DNA from 2 places in the Hyphomicrobium sp. CS1GBMeth3 genome. Region 2 is predicted to be linked to the other one. Evidence: riboswitches for the same ligand, from Rfam matches in the RefSeq annotation. Region 2 holds a riboswitch; the other holds the start of a gene.
What was found. Region 2 has a riboswitch for S-adenosylmethionine ahead of metZ (O-succinylhomoserine sulfhydrylase). Riboswitches for the same ligand answer to the same signal wherever they lie in the genome.

Region 1: another riboswitch for S-adenosylmethionine. It lies ahead of CS1GBM3_RS12760 (homoserine O-acetyltransferase MetX); the one in region 2 lies ahead of metZ (O-succinylhomoserine sulfhydrylase).

The regions. Positions count from the first base shown of each region.
Region 1 is NZ_FPHO01000003.1:1,161,014-1,175,376, reverse strand. It holds gene rpmF (50S ribosomal protein L32) at 251-436, shown strand; gene CS1GBM3_RS12810 (hypothetical protein) at 607-1,056, shown strand; gene CS1GBM3_RS12805 (EAL domain-containing protein) at 1,252-2,016, shown strand; gene phaR (polyhydroxyalkanoate synthesis repressor PhaR) at 2,025-2,678, opposite strand; gene CS1GBM3_RS12795 (acetyl-CoA C-acetyltransferase) at 2,907-4,097, shown strand; gene phbB (acetoacetyl-CoA reductase) at 4,248-4,976, shown strand; gene CS1GBM3_RS12785 (NYN domain-containing protein) at 5,115-7,073, opposite strand; gene CS1GBM3_RS12780 (cupin domain-containing protein) at 7,268-7,705, opposite strand; gene gloB (hydroxyacylglutathione hydrolase) at 7,879-8,649, opposite strand; gene CS1GBM3_RS12770 (methyltransferase domain-containing protein) at 8,961-9,485, shown strand; gene metW (methionine biosynthesis protein MetW) at 9,489-10,118, opposite strand; gene CS1GBM3_RS12760 (homoserine O-acetyltransferase MetX) at 10,118-11,323, opposite strand; SAM riboswitch at 11,391-11,469, opposite strand; gene CS1GBM3_RS12755 (hypothetical protein) at 11,718-12,011, shown strand; gene CS1GBM3_RS12750 (hypothetical protein) at 12,040-12,852, opposite strand; gene hisC (histidinol-phosphate transaminase) at 13,259-14,362, shown strand; gene CS1GBM3_RS12740 (prephenate/arogenate dehydrogenase family protein) at 14,359-14,363, shown strand, end outside.
Region 2 is NZ_FPHO01000003.1:1,335,094-1,349,456, forward strand. It holds gene CS1GBM3_RS13555 (SDR family oxidoreductase) at 10-783, opposite strand; gene CS1GBM3_RS13560 (ArsR/SmtB family transcription factor) at 941-1,288, shown strand; gene CS1GBM3_RS13565 (2'-deoxycytidine 5'-triphosphate deaminase) at 1,303-2,439, opposite strand; SAM riboswitch at 2,632-2,711, shown strand; gene metZ (O-succinylhomoserine sulfhydrylase) at 2,857-4,077, shown strand; gene apaG (Co2+/Mg2+ efflux protein ApaG) at 4,124-4,561, shown strand; gene argE (acetylornithine deacetylase) at 4,567-5,730, shown strand; gene CS1GBM3_RS13585 (hypothetical protein) at 5,799-6,347, opposite strand; gene CS1GBM3_RS13590 (adenosine kinase) at 6,551-7,552, opposite strand; gene holA (DNA polymerase III subunit delta) at 7,656-8,699, opposite strand; gene lptE (LPS assembly lipoprotein LptE) at 8,806-9,393, opposite strand; gene leuS (leucine--tRNA ligase) at 9,488-12,124, opposite strand; gene CS1GBM3_RS13610 (protein adenylyltransferase Fic) at 12,228-13,358, opposite strand; gene CS1GBM3_RS13615 (YggS family pyridoxal phosphate-dependent enzyme) at 13,579-14,256, shown strand.

The DNA of each region.
Region 1 (14,363 bases), 170 kb from region 2:
GGATTCTGCTGTGTTTCCTGCCGGTTGGCCCAGGCCAAAATCATCTGGCGTCGGCACGGGATTGCCGCTATAAGGCCGCGATCTTTGGTTTTGGAGCTGCGGCGCCCGATCGGAAGGTTGGCGTCGCTCATTGTTTTGGCCGCCGGCAACCGCGTCGGGCCGCTGGACCGGGCAAAAGCCTCCACCGATCGACCCAATTGAGAGCCTTGCGGGCGCCCCAGGCTGGCGCCGCGATCACCGGAGTTAACCTATGGCTGTTCCTAGGAAAAAGACCTCGCCCATGAAGAAGGGCCAGCGCCAGTCGCACGACAAGCTCAGCGCTCCCGCCTATGTCGAGGACAAGGACAGCGGCGAGCGTCGCCGTCCGCATCACATCGATCTCAAGACCGGCAAATATCGCGGCCGGCAGATCCTCGAGCCGAAGTCCGACGCCTGAGCGCGGAGCACGGCGGATCGCCTTCGATCTGCCACATGCGGCTCGACAGTCACGAGCGTGTTCAAAGCAACGACGGTGCCTAATGGGTGCCGTCGTTTTTGTTGTGATGGCTCGCAATCTTTCGGAGGATAGGTTACGAGCCAGACGTCCGGGGCCAGCAGGAGCAACCAATGTCGCTGAGAGCCATTCCGCTTACCATTATTGCTTTCGTTCTCTACAACGTCATCGTTTTGTTCTCCGGCTCGTCCGGTGCGGAGGGCACTGCCGTTGACGGCGGCGCGGCAGCGCGCGCGCTCCTCTCGGAGACGATCTTCAGCTTCCATATGATCAGCGGTGGCACCTGGGATTTCACCTGGGGTGACCTCATCATCCTGGTGACACTCGTCATTCTGTTCATCGAGATCGTGAAAGCCACCTACACGTCTTCGTCCGGACTGATCGACCACGGCTTATCCATGCTGGTGTTCATTGCGGTGCTGGTCGAGTTTATCGTCATTCCGCAGGCAGCGACTTCCGTCTTCTTCGTCATGCTTATGGTCATGCTGATCGACGTCGTGGCGGGCGCTATCATCTCCATCCGTGTCGCACGTCGCGATATCGGTTTCGGCAGCGCCAACTAGATGATCTCCTCGCCCGTCATTCTATCCCGCGCATCGCGCGCCAAAACGGTTGCGCGCTGCTTGTGGATGCGGGGGGCCTGATCGTCTGGTACGGTTGGCAGCGGTATCTCGCAAGAGATGTCGCCTGTGTGTGGTTCACCTAACTCCGTCACAAGACGCGCCGGGGGTAGTGCGGCTTATCGAGCAGGATGCATCGTGTCGGACCGCGAACCCGCAGCGTTTTCTCGCACATGGCTGCTCGAAGCCCTCGACGAGAACCGTTTCGTCCTCTTTTTGCAGCCCGTTGTCACTGCTTTGAGCCGCAAGGTTGCGTTCTACGAAGCGCTTCTGCGGCTTAAACTGCCCGATGGCATGCTCGTCTCGGCGGGCACGTTCATCGAGGATGCGGAAGCGCTCGGGCTCGTCGGCCAACTCGATCGCCGGGCGCTCGAGCTTGGCGCCGCGCTGCTCGCAGCCGATCCCATGCTCAAGCTCGCGGTCAATATCTCGAGCCTGACCGCTGGCGACGACGACTGGTCTGCGGCTTTGCAAAGGCTCGCGGCAGGGTGCTCGGATATCCATTCTCGCCTCATCGTGGAGGTGACGGAGACGGCCACCATACGCGACTTCGATGTCGCTCGCGCCTTCTTCGATAGGCTCCGCGCGCTCGGGTGCCGGATTGCGCTCGATGACTTCGGCGCCGGCAATACGTCGCTTCGCCATTTGCGGGTGCTCAACCTCGATATCCTCAAGATCGACGCGGCGCTGCTCGCGGGCCTGCCGGACGATCCACGCGCACGTGCCTTGGCCAAGTCGGTCATCGACATGGCCGAGGGGCTCGGGCTCGAGACGGTGGCGGAGTGGGGTGGAGACGAGGCGGGCGCGTCATTTCTCGAGGCGGCGGGCGTCACCTACCTGCAGGGGTTTCTTTTTGGCGCGCCCGTGTCGGTCGAAGAGCTCAAGTCGAACGGGCGGATTTAACCCGGCAGCTACTCGCGGTCCTTCGCGAGGCGGTCGATGCGCTGTTGCATTGCGGAAAGCTGCGCCTTGAGCTCGTCGAGTTCGGCCTTGGGAGCCTCGCCCGGTGTGCCGCCGCTGCGTGCCGCATCTTCGTTGGTCTTATCGTCCCTCTTGCCCTGGCTTGCTGCACCGCCGAAGGAGGTCCACATGGCCATCGCCTGCTCGAACATTGCCATGTTCTTGCGTGCTTGGTCCTGGTAGGCCTCGAACGCGGCTGCGGGATTGGCGAAGGCGCTCGCGAACATGGAGCGGAATTTCTCCTGCTCCTTGACCAAGGCCTCGAGACTGAACTGGAGATAGCTCGGCACCATGGTACCGATGTTGTCGTCGTAGAAGCGGATCAGCTGGCGCAGGAACGGGATCGGGAGCAGCGTCTGTCCGCCTTCGCGGCTTTCCTGCTCGACGATGATTTGCGTCAGAACCGCATGCGTGAGGTCGTCGCCGGACTTGGCGTCGTAGACGACGAAGTCCTTGTCATTGCGGACCATCTGCGCGAGGTCTTCGAGCGTCACGTACGTGCTCGTCTCGGTATTGTAGAGCCGACGGTTCGCGTACTTCTTGATGACGACCGCTTCTTTTTTCTCAGGCTGCGGGTCGGATTTGTTGAGCATCGGCTGGGCCATCAAAATAACCTCGTTGCGGTGCGTCATCGTAGCACAGGCTGGTCCGTCGCTTCCAGACATAAGTGCACTTCCGTCGCCAAAGTTCGCGGCGAAAGAGCCAATTGCGGGCGCCGATGCGCTGCTGCTATCGTGATTTGTGGTCGCCCGGTCGTTGATGCATGTCAAAGACGGTGCGTTAACCTCAAAGCCAAAAAACGCCCAAGATTGCCCCCCGAGGAGGAAGCTCGCATGAGTGCGGACAGCACAACAATCGTCATCGCCGGTGCCGCAAGAACACCTGTCGGATCTTTCAACGGTTCGCTCGCGAGCTTGCCTGCGCATGAACTCGGCAAGGTGGCTATTACAGCCGCGCTCGAGCGCGCGAACACACAGCCGGGCGATGTCTCCGAAGTCATTCTCGGCCAGGTTCTCACGGCCGCACAAGGACAGGGTCCTGCGCGGCAGGCCTCAATCGCGGCGGGCATCCCGGTCGATACGCCGGCGTGGAGCGTGAATCAGATTTGCGGCTCGGGCCTGCGCGCCGTCGCGCTCGGCGCGCAGCAGATCCAGACTGGCGATGCGACGATCGTCGTTGCGGGCGGCCAGGAGAGCATGAGCCGCTCCGTGCATGCGGCTCACATGCGTGACGGTACCAAGATGGGCGACGTGAAGTTCGTCGACACCATGGTGAAGGATGGCCTGTGGGATGCCTTCAACAACTATCACATGGGCACGACGGCCGAGAACGTTGCGCGGCAGTGGCAGGTGTCGCGCGCCGAGCAGGATGCTTTCGCTGCGGCTTCGCAGAACAAGGCGGAAGCGGCTCGAAAGTCCGGCAAGTTCAAAGATGAGATCGCGCCTGTCACTATCAAGGGCAAGAAGGGCGACGTTGTCGTCGACACCGACGAGTACATTAAGGAAGGCGTGACGGCTGAGGGTATTTCCAAGCTGCGCCCTGCTTTCGATCCGAAGGAAGGCACGGTCACGGCTGCCAATGCGTCGGGCATCAACGACGGCGCAGCCGCTGTGGTGCTGATGACGGCCGAGGAAGCGGCGAAGCGTGGCGTGAAGCCGCTCGCGCGCATCGTGTCGTGGGCGACCTCGGGTGTCGATCCGTCGATCATGGGCACGGGGCCGATCCCCGCCTCCAAGAAGGCGCTCGAGAAGGCCGGCTGGAAGATCGAAGACCTCGATCTCATCGAAGCCAACGAGGCGTTCGCTGCCCAGGCCATCTCCGTCAACAAGGGCCTCGGCTGGGATACGGACAAAGTGAACGTCAACGGCGGCGCTATCGCCATCGGCCATCCGATCGGCGCATCGGGCGCGCGCATCCTCGTCACGCTGCTGCACGAAATGCAGCGGCGCGACGCCAAGAAGGGCCTCGCCACGCTCTGCATCGGCGGCGGCATGGGCGTTGCCATGTGCCTGGCCCGCGACTGAACCAATGCACTTCGCTCCCTTCCCACTCACGTGGGGAGGGGGCCCCTACCCATTTGCACTGTTACACTTTGCTGGCTCGCCGTAGTGCGAACGGGGCGCTAATTCCATCACCGAAATCAATTAGAAACCGGCTCTAGGGAGATTCTATTCATGGCGCGCGTCGCTTTGGTTACTGGGGGTACGCGTGGCATCGGCCACGCCATCTCGATTGCACTCAAGAACAAGGGCTATCGCGTTGCTGCGAACTATGCCGGGAACGATGCCGCGGCTCAGCAGTTCCAGGCCGAGACCGGCATTCCGGTCTACAAGTGGAACGTCGGCGATTACGATGCCTGCACAAAGGGTGTCGCCGAGGTTACCAAGGCCCTCGGCCCCATCGATGTTCTGGTCAACAACGCCGGCATAACGCGCGACGCGATGCTGCATAAGATGACGCCCGAGCAGTGGCGCGAGGTGATCAGCGTCGACCTCGACTCCGTCTTCTACATGAGCCGGCTCGTCATCGACACCATGCGTTCGCGCAGCTTCGGCCGCATCATCAACATCTCGTCGATCAACGGCCGCAAAGGCCAGATGGGCCAGACCAACTACTCGGCGGCCAAGGCCGGCATGCACGGTTTCACCAAGGCGCTCGCCTTCGAGACGGCCGCGAAGGGGATCACCGTCAACACCATCGCACCCGGCTACATCAACACCGAAATGGTCGCTGCCGTGCCGAAGGAAGTGCTCGACACGAAGATCATTCCGCAGATTCCGGTTGGCCGTCTTGGCGAGGCCGAGGAGATCGCGCGCGCAGTAGCGTTCGTTGCTGCTGATGACGCGGGCTTCATCACTGGCGCGTGCCTCGACGTCAATGGCGGTCACTACATCGCGCTGTAATAAGCGCACGCCGCCTTTCAATTTAAAGGCCGCGGAGGGAAGCCTCCGCGGCCTTTTTCATTTGCGACACGCGATGGAGACGAAAAAGCCGGCGACCTGATAGGCGCCGGCTTCTCAATTCGTGTTGCGTGCGATGGATCAGCCGCGCAGACGCGAGCGTACGATGCGTGGGAACTCGTCTTCCTCCGCTTCGCTGCCAAACGGCGAAGCCGGTTGCACGCCTTGCGACGACCAGCGATCTCCGCTCGGTTGCTGCGGAGCGGGTGCGCCGTAGCCCTGCGGTTGCGCGGCCGGACGGTTCGGAACCGGTGCCTGCTGCTGCGCGACGCCCTGTGCCAGGCGCTGCGACGCCGGCGCGCCGCCGAACCAGGCATCGATCAAGTCGATCTCGTCGGCCGACAGATTGAGGCCCTGTGAGCGGCAGCGTGCGACGACGAAGTTGCGGAAGCGGCTCGCGAAGAGATTCGCGGACGCGCCCTGCTCGAACCACGGGTCGGCCTCGCTCACGACCTCCAGCACGAACCGCACGTCGTCGCGACGTACCTCGAGGCCCATCTCTCGCGCCCGCTCGACGATGTTGATCAGAGTCTGTTGACCGGAAAGATTGTTGGCGGAGATCTCCACGGCCATCACCTCGAACAGCACGCGGTACTCCGGCGGCGAAAGTGGCGGGGCCTGGCAGGCCTCGTGAATGCGCGCGATCGACTGCTGGATCTGGGATGCTTGATCGGCCGTGCGGGTGACCGGCTGCCGGGGCGCAGGGGCTTCGGCGCGGGGCGGCGCTGCAGCAGGGATGGCGAGCGGCGCGCGATCCGGCGGCGGCGCAAAGAACCCGGACTGGCCGTAGGCCGGCGACGCAGGCGGCGCCTCGGGACGGCTCTGCTGGGGTGCGCTCTGCTCCGTGCGGGGATAAGCCGGGACGGCGCGCTCCTCGCGGGTCGGTGCAAAGCGCGGATCATCGAAGCGCGGTGCGGGGCGCTGCTCCGTACGAGGCTCGCGGTCGAGCTGCGGGCGCTCAGCGCGCTGCGGCTCCAGCGCCGGTTCGGGTGAACGCTGGTCGCGTGCGTAGTCGGCGCGGGCTTCGGTGCGTGCCGGCTGGGACGGTGCATCGAAGCGCGGATCGTAGCGCTCTTCCTGCACCTCGATACGGCGCGCGGGCGGTGCCGGCTGCTGCTCCGTGCGCACTTCGGGCCGTGCCTCGATCTCGCGGGCGATCTGGCGCGTCGGCTCGTAGGCGAAGTAGGGCGGCTGATCGGTCAGCTTGATGTCCTTTGGCAGCGCGCGGGCGAGAAGGTCGCGGAAGCTGCCGGCGCCGCCCCAGGCCGAGCCCACGGTCTTGTCGTGGCCAAGGGTGCGCACAGCGCGATCGGCGAGCGCCTCCAGCGGCACGGGCTGGCCGGCCGAGCGGACGGTGCCGGCCACCTCGTTGACGATCGACTTGCGCATCGTCTCGAGCTCGGCGGAGGACGGCTCACGCAGCGTGCCGCCGGACTTGACCTCGTTGTCGATGCGTCCTTCGAGCAAGAGCGCGATGAGATCGGCCTCGCGCACTTCGCCGTCGCTGATGGCGGTGTAGGGCTGAGCGGTGTGGTCGTTGGCGAATACGACCGTGCGGCGGGCGTGAGCGCGGAGGCGATGCAGAACGGGGGTGAAGTCGGCGTCGCCAGAAAGCAGGATGAACTCGTCGAAGCGCGTCTCGTGGTTGAGCACGTCGCGCACGTCCATCACCATGCGGATGTCGGCGGAATTCTTGAGCTGCGCGGTCAGCGGCGGGCAGTCGACGACCTCGAAGCCCGCGCGCAGGAAGTGGTGGCGCACGAACGGAAACGAGTTCATGTCCGTCGAGTTATCGGATGCGTTGCGGCGCGGAACAGGATTGCCGTAGCAGCGGCTCATGACGATGCGGCGCTGAGCGTTGAGCGGGGTGCCGTTGGTCGGCGTGATCAGGCGTCCGCTCTCGATCTCGCGCAGCCACAGCGCGGCATCCTTGGCGAAGCGCTTGGCCGCTTCCTCGTTCTTCCGTTTCAGCGACAGGTAAATGTTGTCGTAGTCGACGAATACCGTACTGAGAACAGTCCCGGTGGACTCCACCTTCATTGTCTGCAACCCCCGCTGCGCGCACACTTTTTCTCAACCGATTCGCACTCTTCACGAGTCGTGTTTGAGCGGCAAGCGTAGGGCGGACCCGGTCCCCAAGAATTGCTCGAAGACGTGCGAAAACAAAGCGTTTCGCACCTTTCGCTCTTGCAATGAGTGGTGGAAAACTCGGCGCCGCCCCGGTTGGGCCGTGTTCAGCTTTGAGGCTCGGGCACGCGCGGCTCGAATCCGGGGGCGGCGAGCTCGAAACCGTCGAACTCGAATCCTGGGGCCACCGTGCAGCCGACGAGCGTCCAGGCGCCGAGGGACCAAGCCTGCTGCCAGTGTCCCTTGGGCGCGATGCCTTGTGGCCGGTCGCCGTCGATCACGGCGGGGCCCAGTCGCAGCGTCGTCTTAGTGCCTTCGGGCGGCGCGACGGCGAGTATGAGCGGTGCGCCAGCGTACCAGTGCCAGACCTCGACCGCATCGACGCGGTGCCAGCGCGAGACCTCGCCCTCGCGAAGCAGAAAATAGATGGCGGTCGAATGGGCGCGGCCGTTCGCCGGGTCGGCGTCACGGAAGGTTTCGCGGTAGTGCCCGCCTTCGGGGTGCGGCTTGAGCCCCAACTCGGCGATGATGAGATCGGCGTCCATCGGCGGCCCTCTTTCGGATCAGGGGTATGCTAGTCGACCCGTGCTCTCGAGTCTTTCCGCATTTTGTTGAAGCGCGAAAGGGCCTGGTTTCCTCTTTTGCCGTGCTTCCTGGGTAAGACCGGTGTCTTACCTCTTACAAAGGTTCGCGGTGTTGCGGCGGATTCGAAGGCAGATCAAAAGCGGTTCTTGCGCTCGCGGAGGTTGGCGAAGACCTTCCATGCCGGCGCGTCCGGCAGCCCCACGTGCGTGCGAATGGCCTTCTGGTCGGCGCGCAGAAACACGTTCGTTTCGAGCTCGAGATCGACGCGTGTCGGCAGAGTCGGTTGGCCTGCGGCGCGGGCGGCCTCGGCACTTGCCAGGTGCTCGGCCAGGCGCGCGTTGCCGGGCTCGATGGTGATGCCGAACTTGCCGTTCGCGACCGTGTACTCGTGTCCGCAATAAAGCGCCGTATCGGCCGGCAGGCGTACGATTTTTCCGAGAGACGTCCACATCATCTCCGCCGTGCCCTCGAGCACGCGACCGCAGCCCATGGCGAACAATGTGTCGCCGACGAAGGCGACCTTGGCGTCCGGCAGCCAGTAGGAGATGTGGCCCAACGTATGTCCCGGGGTGTCGAACACCTGTATCTTGAGTGTTCCGAGGCTTAGAACGTCAGGCTCCGTCACGCCGCGATCGAGGCCCGGGATGCGCACTGATTCGGTTTTGGGACCGATCACCTCGCAGCCCGTTTCCTCTTTCAGCACCGGAATGCCGCCCGTGTGGTCGGCGTGGTGATGAGTGACGAGAATATGCGTCAGGCGCCAGCCGCGCGCGTTCAGCGCGTCCCTGACGGCCGCCGCGTCGGGTGCATCAACCGCAATCGTAACGCCCCCTTCCGCATCGTGGATGAGGACGCCATAATTGTCTTTAAGGCACGGGAATTGATGAATCTCAGCTTGGGCCATGTTCCTATGCGACCCGCCTGCGCTGATGCCGACTGGATCCAGCCGCAAGCTAGTCTCGCGCCCTTGCCATTTCAATGCCGGCTGGGCGAAATAGGTCCCATAACTCGAACCCCTTGAGGCGAATGCATCCGGACGTCGCATCTCTGAGGGATTTTTACTCCACGCCTCTGGGTCAGATCGCGCGGCGTCTTCTCGCGCGCCGCATCCGCGCGCAATGGGGGTCCGCGGCCGGCGAGACGATCGCCAGCTTGGGGTTCGGCACTCCCTTTCTCGGTGCCTATCGAGGGGAGGCGCGTCATCTGGGGGCGTTCATGCCATCCCGACAAGGGGCGCTGATCTGGCCCGCCGGCGGGCCGATCCTGTCGACGCTGGTCGAGGAAGATCAGCTGCCGCTGCCGGACAACTCCGTCGATCGCCTGCTCGTGGTGCATTGCCTCGAGGTGGCCGAGAGCGTGACGCCGCTGATCCGCGAGTTGTGGCGCGTGCTCAAGCCCGAGGGGCGGCTATTGATCGTGGTGCCGAACCGGCGCGGGCTTTGGGCGCACGTGGACACGACGCCGTTCGGTTACGGCAGCCCCTATAGTCGCTCGCAGCTCGACAACCTGCTCACGTCCTGTCTTTTCTCGCCGGTCACGTTCGGGACGGCGCTGCATCTGCCGCCGTTCGATCGCGGCATCGTGGTCCGCTCCGCGACGGCGTGGGAGCGGGTGGGCACGCGTATGTCGCCGGGGCTTGGTGGTGTGCTCCTTGTGGAAGCGCGCAAGGAAACCGTGGCGCCAATCAAGGGTCTGCCCGCGCGCGCCAAAGCGCTGCGCGTGCTGGTTCCGATCCGGTAGGGCTCAGCGGCGCTTCAGCTTGAACACGGCCTTCTCGCCGAGCAGATTCTGCAGCGACAGCGAGTTCTTGATCGGAAGGCGCTTGCCCTGGCTGTTGAAGGCGACCGCATCCTCGACCTCGGCATCGACGAGCGAGACCAGGTCCACGAAGTCCTTGATCGTGCAGAGGTGCGCGTCGGCCGTCGCGTACCATGGCTCCGGCAGGTTCGGCGTTACGGGCATGCGGCCGGTGAGCAAAAGCGCGGCGCGCACGCGCCAATGGCCGAAGTTCGGGAACGAGACGATCGCATGACGCCCGATACGCAACAGGTTCTCCAGCACGGTCTTGGGATCGCGCGTGGCCTGGATGGTCAGCGACAGCACCGCGTAGTCGAAGGCTTGGTCGGGATAGTCTGCAAGGTCGCTGTCGGCGTCGCCCTGGATGACGGACAGGCCGCTTTTCACGCACAGGTTGACCTTCTCGCGTGACAACTCCACGCCGCGGCCGTCGACGCCCTTGGTTTCGGCGAGCAGCTTCAGAAGCGCGCCGTCGCCACAGCCGACATCGAGCACGCGGGAGCCCGGCACCACCATCTCCGCGATCAAGAGATGGTCGGCCCGCTGCTCGCCCGAGAACGGTACGGCCTTCTGCATCAGGCGAGCCCCCTCTTCGCCGCGGCGGCGCCGATAAAGCCGCGCACCGTTGCATGGAATTCTGGCTCGTCGAGCAGGAACGCGTCGTGACCCTTGTCGCTCTCGATCTCGACGAAGGAGACGTTGGCGGCGACGGCGTTGAGCGCGTTGACGATGGCCTTGCTGTCGCGCGTCGGATATAGCCAGTCGCTCGTAAACGAGACGACGCAGAACTGCGTCTTGGTGCCGAGAAACGCGTTCGCGAGCTTGCCTCCGTGCGCGGATTCGAGGTCGAAGTAGTCCATGGCGCGCGTGATGTAGAGATAGCTGTTGGCGTCGAAGCGATCGACGAACGTCGAGCCCTGGTAGCGCAGATAGCTTTCAATCTTGAAGTCGGCGTCGAACGAGAATGATCGCGCTTGCCGATCCTGCAAGTTGCGGCCGAACTTGCCCTGCAGCGCCTTCTCGGACAGATAGGTGATGTGCGCGGCCATGCGCGCCACCGAGAGGCCGTTCTTGGGAACGACACCGTGCTCGTAGTAGCTGCCGCCACGCCAGCCGGGATCGGCCATCACCGCCTGTCGGCCGACCTCGTGGAAGGCGATGTTCTGGGCCGTGTGCCAGGGCGCGGTCGCGATCGGAATGGCGGTTGCGACGCGCTTCTTCTGCCGTGATGCCCATTCCAGCACCTGCATGCCCCCCATGGAGCCGCCGACCACCGAAAACAGCTCATCGATGCCGAGGTGATCGATGAGGCGCACCTGTGCGTCCACCATGTCGCCGATGGTGATGACGGGAAAATCGAGGCCGTAGGGCTTGCCGGTCTTCGGGTTCAGGGAGGCGGGGCCTGTCGAGCCCATGCAACCGCCAAGGATGTTTGGGCAAATGACGAAGAAGCGATCAGTGTCGATTGGCTTGCCGGGGCCGACCAGGGTTTCCCACCAGCCGGGCTTGCCGGTGACGGGGTGCGCGCTCGCGGCGTGCTGGTCGCCGGTCAGGGCATGGCAAACGAGGATCGCGTTCGATTTGTCGGCGTTGAGCGTGCCATAGGTGTTGTAGGCGATGGTCAGCGGCGCGATTACCTGGCCGGATTCGAGGCGTAGAGCCGCGTCGTCGGGAAATACAACAACGGGGCTCGAGGGGCTCAGGGCCTCGGAGCGCCGCGGCTCGTCTTTCTCGCCGATCGTCTCATCCTGTCCTTCGGACACCGCGTCGGGTGCGCCCATGCATCGTGCTCCCGGCCCGCTCGTGCGGGCTTTCGACACCGGCCTTGAGACCGGCCCACCAAATATGTTCGGGTGCGCGACGGCCCATTTAGCGAGTTATTTTACGTGGCTGCAAGCCGGCCGGCCAAATCACCACGGTCGAAACGAGTTCTCAATATCGGAACTTTCCGGCCAGGGTCAAGGCCGCGCCCTCAGGGCGCAGCCGCGAGAAGGGCAGAAAGGGCCGCCCGGTTAACGGCGCCTCAATGCGTTGGGGCGAAGCTCAAGGGAACTTCACCTGCCGTAAACAGGTTCATTCCGTGCACGGCAGGACGGCGTTCCGAAAGACACACTTGGGCGGCGATCTTACCGCCCCGCATCGACATTCCCCCTTAAATTGGGTTAGGTTAGGCGCATGAAAAATCTCGGTCTCGTCAAACTCGTCATGGCCGCGGCTTTGTTCGCGTTGCCGATGGTTCCAGCGCCGGCCTTTGCTCAGTCCGGAGCTAAGGAAAAGCCGCTGCGCGGTGTCGTGCGCCCGATGCCGAAGCGCGGCGGGTACTCCTACAAATATCTGCAGGGCACGGACACGCGGAAGTTCAACGATCCGACGTACGGCAGCCAGACGACCGCCGGGCCGTTCGACAGCGGCTTCTTCTTCTCGTCGCCAGCTCGGCCGAATGGCGGTGACAGCCCCTACATGCAGTAGGCGGATGGGCTGGCTTGGCCCGGCCCTCCTACGACACTTCTCCGTTGATCGAGAAAAAGACGCTGGTGGAGCCTTCCCACTTGGTGCCGGTCGGCGATGTGATGATCGCCGAGAATACCATATAGCCTTCGACGTAGTTGAACTCGTCCCAGAGCTTGGGTAGGGGCAGGAACTTGAACGCTACCCGCCGGCACGAGTCCTCGAAGCGCACGTACTCGAGAACCTGACGATACGTGGCGTCGACCGTGCAATCGTAGTTGCCGGCTTCGGCGCCGCGCGCGTATTCGACGTTGACCTCGCCCTCCAATGGGCTCGGTCCGTTTCGAACGAATTTGAACGACTTCGGAGCCGCATCATCGAGCCCGACGACTCCGAGTTCGTTGTCTGCTTTTTTGCTCGAGAGCAGGCCCGACGCGCCGCCGCTGAACAGGTATCCGATCAGGAAGCCTAGGGCCAATCCAGCCAGCAAGAACAGGGCATCGCGTAGAATTGGGCGCCCGCCTCGTGGTGCATCGGCGCGGAAGTGCTCCTCCTCCCGCGGCTGGCTCGGTTGGGGCCTTTGCGGCGGCAAGGAGGGCTTCTGAGCCCGCGCGAGGATGTTCGGCACGTCCCTGGTGGGCTGCCTGCCGAACCATGCGCTCTGCTCAGACAGAATGCGAGACGCGGCCTCGTCGAACGCGGCCAGCGCATGCAGGCGCCCTTGCTCGTCGTAGGCGGGATTGGCGACGACCTGCTGCCAAAGCGCGTTGCGCTCGCCGTGGACCAGCTGTTCGAGCTGCGCCGGATCGCCGGGCTGCGAGGCCAGAACCCTGTCCCTCAAATAATCGTAATACGTCGCCATCCCCTCTCGCGCCGTTAGCGGTCCGACCCTGTGCGATGCTTCAACGTACAGCCTGCTGCGTTGCACATGTGTTAGTGCAAGCAGGCGCAGGGGATTACGACAATTTTCCGGGCCGACAGAATGCTTTGGGCCAGATATGCCGCCCTGCGACGATGAGGCGTGGAATACTTCCCTTAGGGGTGAAGCGGCTGGGGGCCTTGGGTGGCGCGCTATCCGTGAGGATAAGGTGCTTATTCGCATATACAATTTTAGATAGTCGGCGTTCCTGCCCCCCGATCTGGCGGCCGAGTTGGCTGGCTAGGCTCTATCTGCGCTTAAACCTTTGCGCTTTTGCCGGCCCGTCGGTATCACGGGGCCTCGCCGCGCCACCGCGGCTCGTTCCACCACCGTCCCCGGAAGCCCCGCCATGGCCGCCTCTGCCCCGAAGCCCCGTCCCGGTGTTCTCGACATCGAGGCCTACGTGCCGGGCGAAGCCAGCGTTCCGGGTGGGGTCAAGCCGATCAAGCTCTCCTCGAACGAGACGCCGCTGGGGCCGAGCCCCAAGGCCGTCGCGGCGTTCTCGGCTGCGGGGGCCGCGCTCGAGCGCTATCCGGACGGCAATGCCACGGAGCTGCGCCACGCCATTGCGCGCCGTTTCGGGCTCAACGCGGACCGCATCGTCTGCGGCGCGGGTTCCGACGAGCTGATCAGCCTTATCGCGCATGCCTATCTCGGCCCCGGCGACGAGGGTCTCTACACCGAGCACGGCTTCCTGCTTTACCGCATCGTGATCCTGGCGGCGGGCGCGACGCCGGTCGTCGCCCCGGAGACCGATCTCAGGGCCGACGTGGACGCGATCCTGGCGCGCGTCACGGAGCGCACGCGCGTCGTGTTTCTCGCCAATCCGAACAATCCGACCGGCACCTATCTCTCGATCGACGAGGTGCGCCGTTTGCGGGCTTTGCTGCCGTCGAACGTGCTGCTCGTGCTCGATGCAGCCTATGCCGAGTACGTGCGCAAGAATGACTATGAAGCAGGTGTCGAGCTCGTCGCCACCACCGAGAACACGGTGATGACGCGCACGTTCTCGAAGATTTTCGGGCTCGCGGGCCTGCGCATTGGCTGGGCCTACTGCCCGGCCGCCGTCGCGGACGCGCTGAACCGCATTCGCGGCCCGTTCAACCTGTCGGTGCCTTCGATCGCCGCCGGTGCCGCCGCGATGGACGACTGGGGGCACATCGAGGCGGCCGTCCGCCACAACGACGAATGGCTACCATGGCTCACGGCCGAGATCGAAAAGCTCGGTCTCAAGGTGACACCGAGCGTCGCCAATTTCGTCCTCGTGCATTTCCCGACCGAGCCGGGGCGCGATGCGGCGGCGGGTGACGCGTTCCTCAAGTCGCGCGGCATCATCCTGCGGCGTGTGGCGGGCTATGGTTTGCCCGGCGCCCTGCGCCTCACGATCGGCACCGAAGCCGAGAACCGAAAGGTCGTCGATGCGCTTGCCGCTTTTGTCGGAGCGCGCGGATGAC
Region 2 (14,363 bases):
TTCTCGAAACTAGAACGTCAGCACCGACCCGCCAGATGCCTCGACGATCTGCCCCGTGACCCAGCGCCCGCTGGGGCCAGACAAGAAGCCAACAACGTCCGCGATATCTTCGGGCTTGCCGATCCGTTTCAGTGCCTGCTTGCTCTTTACGAATTCGGCGGCTGCCGGATCACGTGCAAATGCCGCTGCCATGTCCGTGTCGATCACGCCGGGCGCGACCGCGTTCACAGTTATCGAGCGTGGTCCGAGATCATGCGCGAGCAACTTCGTGAGATTGTCGATTGGCGCCTTGAGCGCCGAATAGGCTGCCGCGTCTGTTACAGGCGTGCGCACAACGCCGCTCGATATGTTGACGATGCGCCCGCCGTCTCGCAGCCGCTTTGTCGCCTCCTGCGTAGCAAGAAACACCGAGCGCACATTGACCGTGTAAATCTCATCGAGAACCTGCTCGGTGGTACTCGCAAAATCCGCGAACGGCGCAATCGCCGCATTGTTGACGAGGATATCGAACTGCGTCGAGCCCGTGCGCGCCCGAAGCCCAGTGTCGAGCGCCGCAAAAAGCTGCTTCACGCCATCCTTGGCGGCAAGGTCGGCTCCGACGGCGAACGCCGAACCCCCTTTCTCCGTGATGCCGGCGACGACGTCGTCGGCCGCGCCTTTGCTTCGTCCGTAATGGATAGCGACGAGCGCACCGTCACCGGCCAGACGCTCCGCAATTGCCCGGCCGATGCCGCGGCTCGCACCCGTAACCACTGCAATCTTACCTTCAAGGGGACGCACCATTGTGAATTCTCCATATCCCTCAGCCTGTTGACCCAACGCTGTGTCGCGGGGCGTAAAGCGTCGCGCCCCGGTCGAGACCTCAAATAGGGCTCCGATTCCGAAGTTCAAGACTATCGAACTATTGAATTAGAACAGCGTGGCTGCCATATCGGATGCTATGAAACGACCGTTCGTGCATCCGGTGACCGAGGATTTGAAGCTCGAGAGCGTGCTCTACGCGCTCGCCGATCCCGTGCGGCTTGAGATTGTGCGCCGCCTAGTCAACGGCGATTGCCCGCTCAACTGCTCATCGGCCGCACCCGCGCACCTCGCGAAGTCTACGCAGTCTCATCACTTTCAGATCTTGCGCGAGGCGGGCCTCATCTGCTCGGAGCGGCGTGGCACTGAGGTCGTGAACTCGTTGCGCTTGAACGAGATCGAGCAGAAATTTCCGGGCGTCGTCGGCGCCATCCTGGCCGCCGCCAAGCCGCTCAAGTGCCCGGACGAGGAACCGCGCAACGGCTGATCGCGGCCTGCGAGCTACCGGAAATGCTTCGAGAGCTTGAGGCCTTGCGCCTGGTAGTTGCTACCGACATCTCGCCCATAAAGGATCTCGGGTACCTCGGCCATGCGCTCGTAGACGAGCCGGCCGATGATCTGCCCATCCTCGAGAATGAACGGCACCGTATGCGAGCGCACTTCGAGCACCACACGCGAGCCGGCGCCACCCGCCGCTGAATGCCCGAAGCCGGGATCCATGAACCCCGCGTAGTGCACGCGGAACTCGCCGACCAGCGGGTTGAACGGCATCATCTCCGCCGCATGCGTCGGCGGGATGTGCACGGCCTCTTTCGAGGCGAGAATGTAGAACTGGTCCGGATCGAGGATCAGCCTGCGGTGCGTGTCCGCGCGCACCGGCTCCCAGTAATCCGCGATCGCGCAGGCCCCCGGCGCATCGACGTCGACCACGCCCGTGTGCTTCTTCGCACGATAGCCGACGAGGCCCGCACCATCGCCGGCGAGATCGACCGACAGCGCGATGCCGTCGTGGATATCCGCTTTGCCGCCCGAGACCAGCGTCTCCCGCGCCTGCAGCTGCCTCAACCCGTCATCGGTCTCGCGCGGATTGCCCTCGCGAAAGCGAAGCTGCGACAGCTTCGAGCCCTTACGCACGACGATGGGGAAGGTCTGCGGGCAGATCTCGGCATAGAGCGGACCGGCATAACCGGCCGGCACGAGATCGAAAGCCGGAACACCGTCGGCGATGACACGCGTGAACACGTCGAGCCGCCCCGTCGAACTCTTGGGATTGGCCGACGCAGCAATCGCCTGCGGCAACGCAAGACTCTCGAGCAACGGCACGACGTAAACGCACCCGGTCTCGAGCACCGCCCCGTTCTCGATATCGACGGCGTGCAGCTTAAGGTCCTCGAGGCGCTCGCTGACGCGCCCACCCGGAGCAGGAAGGAAGCTCGCACGCACGCGATAGGCGCGCGGCCCAAGACGCAGATCCACGCTCGCCGGCTGAAGCTGTCCCGCATCCCACACGGCTTCGCTCTTGAGCGCCCCGGCCGCGATCAGCTCGCGGATCGCTTGCACGGGGAGAATGCCGCCAGCGGCTGCGGCGCCACCGGGCGAGATCGCCTCCGACTCAGCGATTTTCGACGCTTGGGGCATTGCGTTAACTCCTGCTCTCGACCGCCCTAGACCATGATCGCACCGGATCCTACCCATCCTGCGCATGAATCATTGTCCCAACTCACGATCTAATGCGGGCAGCATGCCCGCTCTAGACGAACGGCCCCTTGACGCCAAGAGGCGGAAGGGTCTAATCCGGCTGTTATCCCGTCTGGACCCTCTGGACCATGACAACGGGATCGTGGTGATTTGGCCGGCCGGCTTGCAGCCACGTAAAATAACTCGCTAAAAATGGCCCATGCGCGTGACCCGGCGACCGGTCCGCCCTGGCTCATTGGAGGCGGGGAGGACAGCCGGGTTTTTTATTGGCCGCTGTCGGCGCGGGCGCCTGTGCTCGCGACTGACTCCACGGCCGGAACATGCGGGCGAAAGCCCCGACGCGCGAGGTATGCCGCCATGGCACAAGACAACAGAGCCCCGATTTCCGCCGATCCCGCAAGCTGGAGCCCCGAGACACAACTCGTCCACGGCGGCACGCTGCGCTCCGGCTTTGGCGAAACCTCGGAAGCGCTGTTCCTGACACAGGGCTTTGTCTACACGTCCGCCGAGCAGGCCGAGGCCCGTTTCAAGAACGAGGACCCGGGCTTCCAATACTCACGCTTCGCAAATCCGACCGTCTCGATGTTCGAGGAGCGGCTCCGCCTTCTCGAGGGAGCCGAGGTCGCGCGCGCCGCCGCAACCGGCATGGCCGCCGTCACCGCGGGCCTGCTGTCGTTCCTCTCCGCCGGCGATCACATCGTCGCCGCCCGTGCCATGTTCGGCTCCTGTCGCTACATCGTCGAGACGCTGTGTCCGCGCTTTGGCATCGCCATGACGCTGATTGATGGCCGCGATATCAACGCCTGGAAGGCTGCGATCCGGCCCAACACGAAGGGCTTCTTCTTCGAGACGCCGGCCAACCCGACGCTCGACCTCGTCGATATCGCAGCGGTCAGCGCGCTTGCACGCGAGCATGGCATCAAAACCGTCGTCGACAATGTCTTCGCAACGCCGATGCTGCAGCGTCCGCTCGCCCATGGCGCCGATGTCGTCGTCTACTCGGCGACGAAGCACATCGATGGCCAGGGCCGCTGCCTCGGCGGCGCCGTGCTCTGCAGCGAGAAATTCCTGACCGATCACCTGCAGGATTTCATCCGCCAGACCGGCCCGTCGCTCTCTCCATTCAACGCCTGGGTCATGCTGAAGGGCCTCGAGACGCTGCCGATCCGCGTCAAGGCTCAGAGCGCCGCGGCTGCCTTCCTCGCCGACCGCCTCGCCGAGCTGAAGGGCGTCTCGCGCGTGATCTATTGCGGCCGCTCCGACCATCCGCAGGCCGCACTGGCCAGGAAGCAGATGACCGGTGGCGGACAGATGATCGCGTTCGAGGTCGAAGGCGGCAAGGAGGCGGCCTTCCGCCTCCAGAACGCGCTCAAGATCATCTTGATCTCCAATAACCTCGGCGATGCGAAGAGCATCATCACCCATCCGGCAACCACGACGCACTTCCGCATCGGCCCCGAGGCCCGCGCCGAGCTTGGCATTACCGACGGCATGCTGCGCCTGTCGGTCGGCCTCGAGAACGAGCACGACCTCGCAGCCGATCTGGAGGCAGCCGTCGCCGCCGCCCGCTCGGCCTGACCTTCCGCGAGCAAGACCATTGACGCCGCGGCGCCGGCCCGTGGTAATGCTCGCGAAGGCAGATACGGACCATCCCGTGAACGACGAGACCCCATACGAGCAGGTGACGCACGGCATTCGCATCCGCGTCACCCCGGAATACTCGGACGAGCAATCGACGCCGGACGAAGCTTATTTCTTTTGGGTCTACACCATCGAGATCGCCAACGAGAGCGACCGCACCGTCCAACTCAAAAGCCGCGTCTGGCGCATCACGGACGCCAACGGAAAAACGGAGGAGGTGCGCGGCCCGGGCGTCGTGGGCCAGACGCCGGTCATTCCGCCCGGCCAATCCTTCACGTACTCCTCCGGCTGTCCGCTTTCGACGCCCTCGGGTATCATGGTTGGTAGCTACCAGATGGTCGACGAGAGCGGGCGCCTGTTCGATGTCGCCATTCCCGCGTTCTCCCTCGACAGCCCCTACGCCACGCGCAGCGTGAACTAAGGCCAATGCCCGCCACGACATCCTCCTCCGCCATCGAGATCCTGGCTCGTCTCGTCGCCTTTGACACCACGAGCCACAAATCGAACCGTGCGCTCATCGCGTTCGTCGCGGACTACCTCTCCGAACACGGCGTCGAATCCCATCTGGTTCCAACCGAGGATGGCGAGAAGGCATCCCTGGTCGCAACCATCGGGCCCGAGGACGTTCCCGGCATCGGCCTGTCCGGCCACACCGACGTCGTCCCCGCCGATCCTGCCGCTTGGACCAGCGATCCCTTCACCTTGCGCGAGGCGAACGGCCGCCTGTACGGGCGCGGCACCGCCGACATGAAGGGCTATCTCGCTTGCGTGCTGGCCTTGGTGCCGGAGCTGAAGCGCCGCTCCCTGAAAGTGCCGATGCACATCCTCTTCTCCTATGACGAGGAGGTCGGCTGCATCGGCGTCCGCCCGATGATCGCAGAGCTCGGCAACCGGCTGCCGAAGCCGCGCGCGGTGATCGTAGGCGAGCCGACATCGATGGCTGTCGTCGATGCCCACAAAGGCCCGGTGCGCTGGAATGTGAGCATTACCGGCCACGCTGCCCACTCGAGCATGGCCCATCTCGGCGTCAACGCCATCGCCGCTGCCGCGCGCCTGATCGGCAAGCTGAGCGAGATCGAAGCCGAATTGGCAGACCTGCCGCCGGATCCGCGCTTCACGCCACCCTACCCGACACTACAGGTGACCGAGATCGAAGGCGGCATCGCAGCCAACATCGTGCCGGCGTCCTGCAGCTTCGTGTTCGATATCCGCGCCATGCCCGGCCTCGACATCGACGCCATCGAGCGCCGCCTCGTCGAGTTCGCCGAGACCGAATGCCTTCCTGCCATGCGCCGCATCGCGCCGGAGGCGGCCATCGAAATTCGGCAGGCCAATCGCGTGCCGCCATTCGCCGCCGAGCAGAGTTCGGACATCGTGGCACTGGCACTGAAGCTCGCAGGAGAGAACGCGACGAGCGCAGTGTCCTACGCCACCGAAGCCGGGCTGTTTCAGGTGGGCGGCATGCCGTCGGTTGTTTGCGGACCGGGCGACATCGCACAGGCCCACACGGCGGACGAATGGATCGCGATCTCGGAGATCGACCGCTGCCTCGCGTTCCTCGAACGCCTCGCCGACTGGGCCGAGACGTAAGCGCCGCATCGCCCTCTTCGTCGCCCATGAAAAAAGGCCGCTTTGGGGGGCGGCCTGAAGGTCTTGTTTTAGTGGAGAGTGGTTCGGATCTCCGAACGCTTGGGACAGAACGCTTTCGCCACTTCATTCAACCGGATCTGCTCACGCAACGCCGACGCTACCTCCGGTACGCGGAAAAACTCGTCCATCATGGCCCTCTGAGCCTCTGCGGTGGACGAGACCGCGTAGAGACCGAACGCACACCACCGTGTGAACCAGGAGAGCTGCGCTTCGGACATGGTCGCGGGAACCACCTGGGCAAGGCCGCCGGAGGCAGCCGAGCCCAGGTTGGTACCGCGTTGTGCAGGCACCGCCTGACGGCGGGCTTCGAGCATCTCTGCCGAACCTATGCGGCATCCGCCGCTGTGTGCGCCCTGAGGAGCACCTCTCATCTCGGTCTTGAGCTTGTCTCTTAGCCTGCGAATTGTTGAGGGATCGGACACGCCGAGGGCCTTGATCGCCGTCGTCGGCCTCAGGCCCGGATCAGCCTCGATAAGCTCGGCGATCCTGCGCAGTTGCACGCGATCGTCGAGTCCGCTGCCCCTGGGTCGGCCGCGGCGCGCATAGTCAGAAGGCATATCCGGGTCCATCCATCACGATTCGAATGCAATGAATCTTGATGAATTTCGCTCCCGGATGCCAAGGAGAAAAACCAAAGCCAGACAAAGAGAAGCGGGGTTGTATTGAGAAATGTTGCGAAAAAGATTCTTTGCCTTGTATGTCTCGAGAACAAAGCGGGTCTTTTCGCAGAGCAAAGACGCACCCGCCGAAGTGCCCGCCATTAATCGATAAAACCGCGCATGCGGGCGAGATGCGAGAGCTTCACTTCCGGTCTGGCACCCATCTGCCCGATGATCTCGGCCGCGGCGAAGCTGCCGAGCTGCCCGGCCGCCTTGAAATCGAAACCGCGCGCCAGCCCATAGAGGAAGCCCGCCGCGTAAAGATCGCCGGCGCCAGTGGTATCGACGACTTTGGCAACCGGCTCGGCCGAAACGAGCACCGGCGTGCCGTCGGACACGATCACAGAGCCCTTCTCGCTGCGCGTCAGCACGGCGAGCCTGGTGTCGCGGGCCACGTGTTTCATGGCCTCGTCGAAGCTCGCAGTCTCATAGAGGGCCAGGATCTCGCTTTCGTTGGCGAACAGGATACCAATGCCGGAACGAATGAGCGCCAGGAACTCCGCCCGGTGCCGGTTGACGCAGAAAGAGTCCGAAAGGGTGAGCGCCACGCGCCGGCCGGCATCGTTGGCGATCGCGACTGCCTGCCGGAACGCCGCCTTGGCCTCATCCCGATCGAACAGATAGCCCTCGAGATAGACGATGTTCGAGGCCTTGATGATCTCCGGATCGACCTCGCCCTGGTCGAGATCGGTGCTGATGCCGAGGAAGGTGTTCATCGTCCGCTGCCCGTCGGGCGTGACGAGGATCAGCGAGCGCGACGTCGCGCGATCGGAGCCTGCCACCGCCGGCGTTTTGAACGTCACCCCCGCCGCACTGATGTCGTGGCGGAAGATGCGGCCGAACTCGTCCTCGCTGACCTTGCCGATGAACGCCGAGCGTCCGCCGAGCGAAGCGACGCCGGCGACCGTGTTGGCCGCGGAACCACCCGAGATTTCGACGGCAGGCCCCATTTCCCGATAGAGGGTGTCGACGGTCGCGGAATCGACGAGGCGCATATGCCCTTTGGGAGCACTGTGGCGATCGAGGAAGGCATCATCGCAGCGGCCAAGGATATCGACGATCGCGTTGCCGATCGCGACCACATCGAATTGCGTGCCGGGCATTGTGTTGTATCTCCGTGACCGCGCTGAGGTAAGGCGCGCACTATAGGCATAGAGCCCGCCTGCGCAACGCGCCCGCGCCGCGCACCGCCGGAGGCGAGGCACTTTACCTCGTCCGCCCGGCCTGCCCTTCCCGGGCCAGCATGGCGAGCCCCATCAGAAGCCGCTCCGCCAACGGCTCGTCGAGGCCGCCCGCAAGGCGTGCCGACCGCGCCGCCGTCGAAATGCGCTTCAAAGCCTCGGTAAGCCGCGGCGTGGTCCACATCCGGCACTGGGCAGCGAACGCGTCCTTCTGCTTGAAGTGCAATGGAGGGCGCATCTGGCGCAGCGCGTCGTCGAGCGAGCTGCCCCGGTCCACCGTGGCCCGCGCCCGGTGCAGCCGCTGGAAATGCCGCTGCGTGGCGGCAATGATCGCCTGCGGGCTCTCCCCGGCGGAGACGGCGCGGCCGCATTCCGCCACGGCCCGCTGCATCTGCCCGGCCGCCGCCGCGAAGGTGATGCGCTCGATGGCAAGCTCCGAGACGTCGCCAACCACGGCCTCGATATCCTCGATGCCGATCTCGCGGCCACCGCCCACATAGAGCAGAAGCTTCTCGATCTCACCGCGCGACAGCGCCCGGTCGGCGCCAAGCCGCTCGACCAGCGCTTGGCTCGCGTCTGCACTGATCTTCGCGCCGGCCTCTCGCACCATTTCGCGGATCAGACCCTCAAGGTCCTGCGCCGCATCCGCATAGCACGCGACCGCCGCCGCCAGCGGCGACTTCTCGAACAGCGTGCGCATGGCTTCATCGGGGCGCAGATTCCCCGCTTCGACGATCAGCATGCCTTCGAGCCCACCGCCCTCGAGCAGAGGCTTCAGCGCCGCGGCCGTCACCTTTCGGCTCGCCGTCGTGCGCACGATCTTCGGCCCGCCGAACATCGGCACTGTGCCAAGCTCGACCACGAGCCGGTCAGGGTCGCTATCGAGATCGGCATCATCGAGCCGGATCAGCTCGCCTGGCGGATCGAAGCGCGCCGCCGAAGCCTTGGCCAACGCTTGCGCGCGTTCGCCGACAAGCCCCGCGTCGGACCCGAAGAACAGCACGGCGCGGATCTTGGGATCGGGAGAGGAGACGAACGCTTGGGCCTGATGCGCCTTGACGGCAACCATGGAGAGATGAGCGCCTCGGAATGCCTAAGAAATCAAACGTGCTGTCTGGAGACGGCACGATAGAGCAAAGCGCAGGCGCATTGCATCGAAATGCAGGGAGGGCGCGCTAAGCCGCGCTCGCGAGATGGGCGGAAAGCCGGGCCTTGAGATCCTCACCGACGACCTTGGAGGCGCGGTTCTCGGCATCCTCGCGCGCCCGCACGTTGGAGAAGATCGACGTATTGCGCTCGAAGGCTGCGCGGCCGTAGCTCGTACCGGTCAGAACCACGCTGTTGTCGGAGACACGCACGAGCCGGAACTTAGCTTCGACGCTGTAGACTTGGCTGCCCGATTCACCGTCGACGCGGACCAGCGTGGAGGTCACGCTCTCGCGGATGGCCACTTCGAGCCGCAGGTCGGGCTGAACGACCTCGCCGCCACCGCCGGTGGCGTGGAAGATGAGCTCGTTACGAATCTGCTGCCCGACGCGACCGGGAATGGTCGCCACCGAGACCCGTGCCAGGCGCTCGTCAGCATGAGCACCACCGATTGCAGATCCACCATAAAGCGGGCGGAAACCGCCGTTGCCGCAGCCGGCCAGGAGAGGTGCGACCAGGGTTGCGGCCAGCACGAGGCGCGACGCGGTCCGCAAGCCGCCATACAGACGGCCAGCCTTCCGGTCCAAAGCGCTTAGTGTGCCGACGCTCGAACGCATGAGCCCGCCTGCCCCCGACCCCGTTTTCCCCGCCGGACCTTATCAATCCGAAGCGTAAAACCCGGGCCCCTTCAATGACCTGGGCGAGAACGCCCTAGGCAACGACATTCACAATCCTTTGCGGCACGACGATGATCTTCTTAGGCTGACGTCCATCGAGCGCCCGTACCACGGGATCGAGCTTGAGGGCGGCCGCCTTGACCTCGTCTTCCGCAGCGTCGCGCGCGATCAAAAGCTCGTCGCGGCGCTTGCCATTCACCTGTACGGCAATGGTGATCTTATCGTCAACGAGCAACCCAGCATCCACTGCCGGCCAAGGCTGATTGGCCAACAAAGTGTTGTATCCGAGCCGCGCCCAGCATTCCTCGCCAAGGTGCGGCATCATTGGACCGATCATCTGCACGAATAGTTCGCCGGCTTCCCGCAGAACCCAGGCGAAGTCTTCGCTCGTCTTGCTGGAAGCACCCGACTTGGTAAGCGCGGCCGAGAGCACATTGGTAAATTCATAGATCTGGGCCACGGCCACGTTGAAGCGCAGGGCCTCGATGCTTTGCGCCACGGCGTGGGTGGCCTTGTGGGCCGCGCGCCGGAGTGCCAGCGCCTCGTCGGAGAACGTGGCGGGCTGAACCGTCCCGCGCAGTGCAGCCTTCTCCGCAAGATCGTCGACAACGCGCCAGGCGCGCTGGATGAAGCGGCCGGCGCCCTGGATGCCGGCTTCGGTCCACACCACGTCGCGCTCGGGCGGGCTGTCGGAGAGCATGAACCAGCGCGCGCAGTCCGCGCCCCAACCCTCGATGATGTCGTCCGGGTCGACGAGGTTCTTCTTCGATTTCGACATCTTCTCGATGGAGCCAACGACGGCAGGCTTGCCCGTCGTCACCTCGACCGCGCGCCGCGCGCTGCCCTCGCCCTCAAACCGGATCTCCGACGGCAAGAGCCACGCGCCGCCCTCGGACTTGTAGGTCTCGTGCGTGACCATGCCCTGAGTGAAGAGCGCCGCGAACGGCTCGCGCAGGTTTTTGGTCCCGTGCCCCGAGTCCGAGATCGCGCGGAAGAAGAAGCGCGAATAGAGCAGGTGCAGAATCGCGTGCTCGATCCCGCCGATGTATTGATCAACAGGCAGCCAGTAGTTCGCCGCGTCCGTATCGACCGGCTTGTCGGCGTGCGGCGCCGTAAAGCGCACGTAGTACCAGGAGCTGTCGACGAACGTGTCCATCGTGTCCGTCTCGCGCCTGGCGGGCTTCCCGCAGGTCGGACAATCCACATGCTTCCACGTCGGATGTCGGTCGAGCGGATTGCCCGGCTTATCGAAGGTCGCGTCCTCCGGCGGCTTGACCGGCAGATCCTTGGCCGGCACCGGCACGATCCCGCAGCTCTCGCAATGGATGATGGGGATCGGACAGCCCCAGTAGCGCTGCCGCGAGATGCCCCAGTCGCGCAGGCGATAGTTGACCTTGCGCTGTCCGACAGGCTTGCCACCGAGCTTGGCCGCTTCGAGCTGCTTCGCCGCCTCTTCGAATGCATCCTCGGTCGAAAGCCCGTCGAGGAAGCGTGAGTTGATCATCGTGCCGTCGCCGTCGACGGCCGTGTCACCGAGCGTGAAACCTTCGGCATCAGCGCTCGGCGGCAGGATGACGGGAATGACCGGTAGATCGTAAGCGCGCGCGAAATCGAGGTCGCGCTGATCGCCGGCCGGACAGCCGAAGATGGCGCCCGTCCCGTAGTCCATCAGAATGAAGTTCGCGACGTAGACCGGCACCTGCCAGTCCTTGTCGAACGGATGCACGGCGCGAATGCCGGTGTCGAAACCGCGCTTCTCGGCCGACTCGAGATCGGCCACAGACGTTCCCATGCGCCGGCATTCTTCAGAGAAAGCCGCCAGTTCCGGATTGCTCTCGGCCGCCGCCTTGGCCAACGGATGGTCGGGCGCGATCGCCATGAAGGAGGCGCCGAACAGCGTATCGGGTCGCGTCGTGTAGATTTCGAGCTCGCTATGGCCGCTCGGCGCCGTCTTGGCATCGAGCGCCCAGCGCACCAGCATGCCTTCCGAACGTCCGATCCAGTTCGCCTGCATCAGGCGCACCTTCTCCGGCCACTTGTCGAGCGTGCCGAGCGCGTCGAGCAGCTCATCGGAGTATGCAGTGATCTTGAAGAACCACTGCGTGAGCTCGCGTTGCTCGACGAGCGCGCCCGAGCGCCAGCCGCGACCGTCGATCACCTGCTCGTTGGCGAGCACAGTATGATCGACCGGGTCCCAGTTGACCTTCGAGCTTTTGCGATAGGCGAGACCCTTCTTCAGAAGATCGAGGAATAGCTTCTGCTGATGCCTGTAGTAGTCCGGGCTGCAGGTCGCGATCTCGCGGCTCCAGTCGAGCGACAAGCCCATCGAACGCAACTGGCCCTTCATCGTCTCGATGTTGGCGTAGGTCCAGGTCGCGGGATGCGTCTTGCGCTCGATGGCAGCGTTTTCAGCCGGCATGCCGAACGCGTCCCAGCCCATCGGATGCAGCACGTTGAAGCCCTGCGCCCGCTTGAAGCGGGCCACCACGTCGCCCATGGCATAGTTGCGCACGTGGCCCATGTGGATGCGGCCGGACGGGTACGGGAACATCTCGAGCACATAGCTCTTCGGCCGGTCGCGGTCGTCGGAAGCGCGGAAGATCTCGCCCTCCTCCCACACCTTCTGCCAATGCTTTTCACGCGCGGGCGCGTTGTACCGTTCGGTAGCCATGGGTTTTTGTCTCTGTCCGAAAGTAGCCGGGTATTGAGCGCAAAGGAGGGGTGCGGTCAAGGCGCGGACTGCCGCCCCGAAGGGCCACGTCCCGAGCCACTTGTCATTTCCCGTCCGGCACCGCCGGAAACGGCGCAAACTCGTTGCTGTCGTTCATGAGAAGCTCGAAGAACCGGATGTTGATGAAGAGCTTGTCCCGCCCGTCCCTCTCCTCGCGCAGAACGCCGGCGGCGATCAGCTGGTTGAGATGCCCGGCCGCCGTCTTGCGGGTGCCGAGCCCAGCCTCCACCAGATCGCCGATCCGCACATAAGGTTGAACGAAGAGCAGCTCCACCAGCTCTCTTTTGTAGACTTTCGGCAAGGCCACTTGAACGTATCGAACCGTATCGTGCATCAGCGCTTTGATCGCCCAGATCTTGCCGCGCGTCCAAGTCGCCATATCTTCCACGGCATTCAGCATGTAGAGGATCCAAGGCTCCCAGGCCTGCTCGGTCGTCACTTCGAGCAAAAGCTTGTAGTAGTCGCTGCGCCGATCGTTGATGAACCGGCTGAGATAGAGGATCGGCAGGTCCAGCAACCCTTTCTCGATCAGAAAAAGGATGTTGAGCACGCGCCCCGTTCGTCCGTTGCCGTCTGGAAACGGGTGGATCGCTTCGAACTGATAGTGGGCGATCGCCATCTTGATCAGGGGATCGAGATCCGACTCGTCGTGGATGAACCGCTCCCAGTCCGTCATCTTGTCCCGCAGCACGTCCTCACCTTCGGGCGGGGTGTAGATGACGCGCCCGTTTTGATTTCTGAGGTTGGTGCCCGACGTGCGGCGAAGATCGAGGTCGACGTCCTTGATCGCGCGGCAAACCTCGATGGCGGTATTGGTCGTCAATGGCCGACCGCTTTTCAGGCTCTCGAAGCCCCTCAGCAGCGCCGTTCGGTAGCGCAGCGTCTCCTTGGTCGCGATATCGGCCTGATGGGTGTCCGCGTTGGCGAAGCGGAAAAGCTTGTCGTTGGTGGTGACGATATTCTCGATGGCCGAGCTGTCTTTCGCCTCCCGAAGCGGGATCGAGTTGATTAGGACGTCCTGGTTGGGAATGAGGGCCGCCGCCTCCTTGAGCGCCGCGAGCTTTGCGCGGGCGCCGACGCAGGCTTTCAGGATCGACTTGGTCTCCAGGTCCACGCCGGGCGGGAGGCCGGGCAGCGCATTGAAAGGCCGGTTTGGATCGAAGGGTATCATCATGGGTAATTTTTGGCATTTTCTACCCGCAAATACCAGACACAGGTCGCCGTTACCCACATGAGGCTACATATGAGTAAATTTCACATTATTTTACCCATATAGGCGCCGACGTAGGTAACCACGACCCACATGACCGCTCATATGCGCAAATTTCGCGATTTTTTACACATATTCCACGCCTCATAGCCACACCGTGCGCATGTCGGCTAAACCGAACTCCATGACCGATCCCACCACGCACACACCCACCACCGCCCTCGCCGACGTCCAGGCCCGCATCGCCGCCGCCGCGCACGAAGCTGGCCGCGAACCAGCTACCGTGCACCTGATCGCCGTATCAAAGACCTTCGGCCCCGAGGCCATCCTGCCCGTTATCGAAGCCGGCCATCGCCTGTTCGGTGAGAACCGCGTGCAGGAGGCCAAGGCGAAATGGCCGGATCTGCGTGTCCGCTTCCCCGACCTCCTCCTGCACCTGATCGGCCCGCTCCAGTCCAACAAGACGCGCGAGGCCGTCGCGCTGTTCGACGCCATCCACACCGTCGACCGGCCCAAGATCGCCCGCGCCATCGCCGACGAGCAGAAGCACCAGTGCAAACGCCTCAAGCTCTTCATCCAGGTCAACACCGGCGAGGAGCCGCAAAAAGCCGGCATTGCACCGCAGGAGGCAGCGAGCTTCCTCGCCCATTGCCGTGATGACCTCAGCCTCGAGATCGCGGGCCTCATGTGCATCCCGCCGCAGGACGAAGAGCCGGCCGTGCACTTCGCCTTCCTGGCTAAGCTCGCCGACGAACTGAAACTCGCCGAGCTCAGCATGGGCATGAGCGGCGACTTCGAGACCGCCGTCGCCTTCGGCGCCACCTACGTGCGTGTGGGCTCAGCCATTTTCGGCGCCCGCTGATCCGCGCAAACGGCGGGCTTGCCTGCAACAAGCAGCATCTACCCACAGCTTTTCCACGCCGCACGCACCCTGCCGGGCCCGTGTTGCAGAAGCGAATGCTAGCCTTT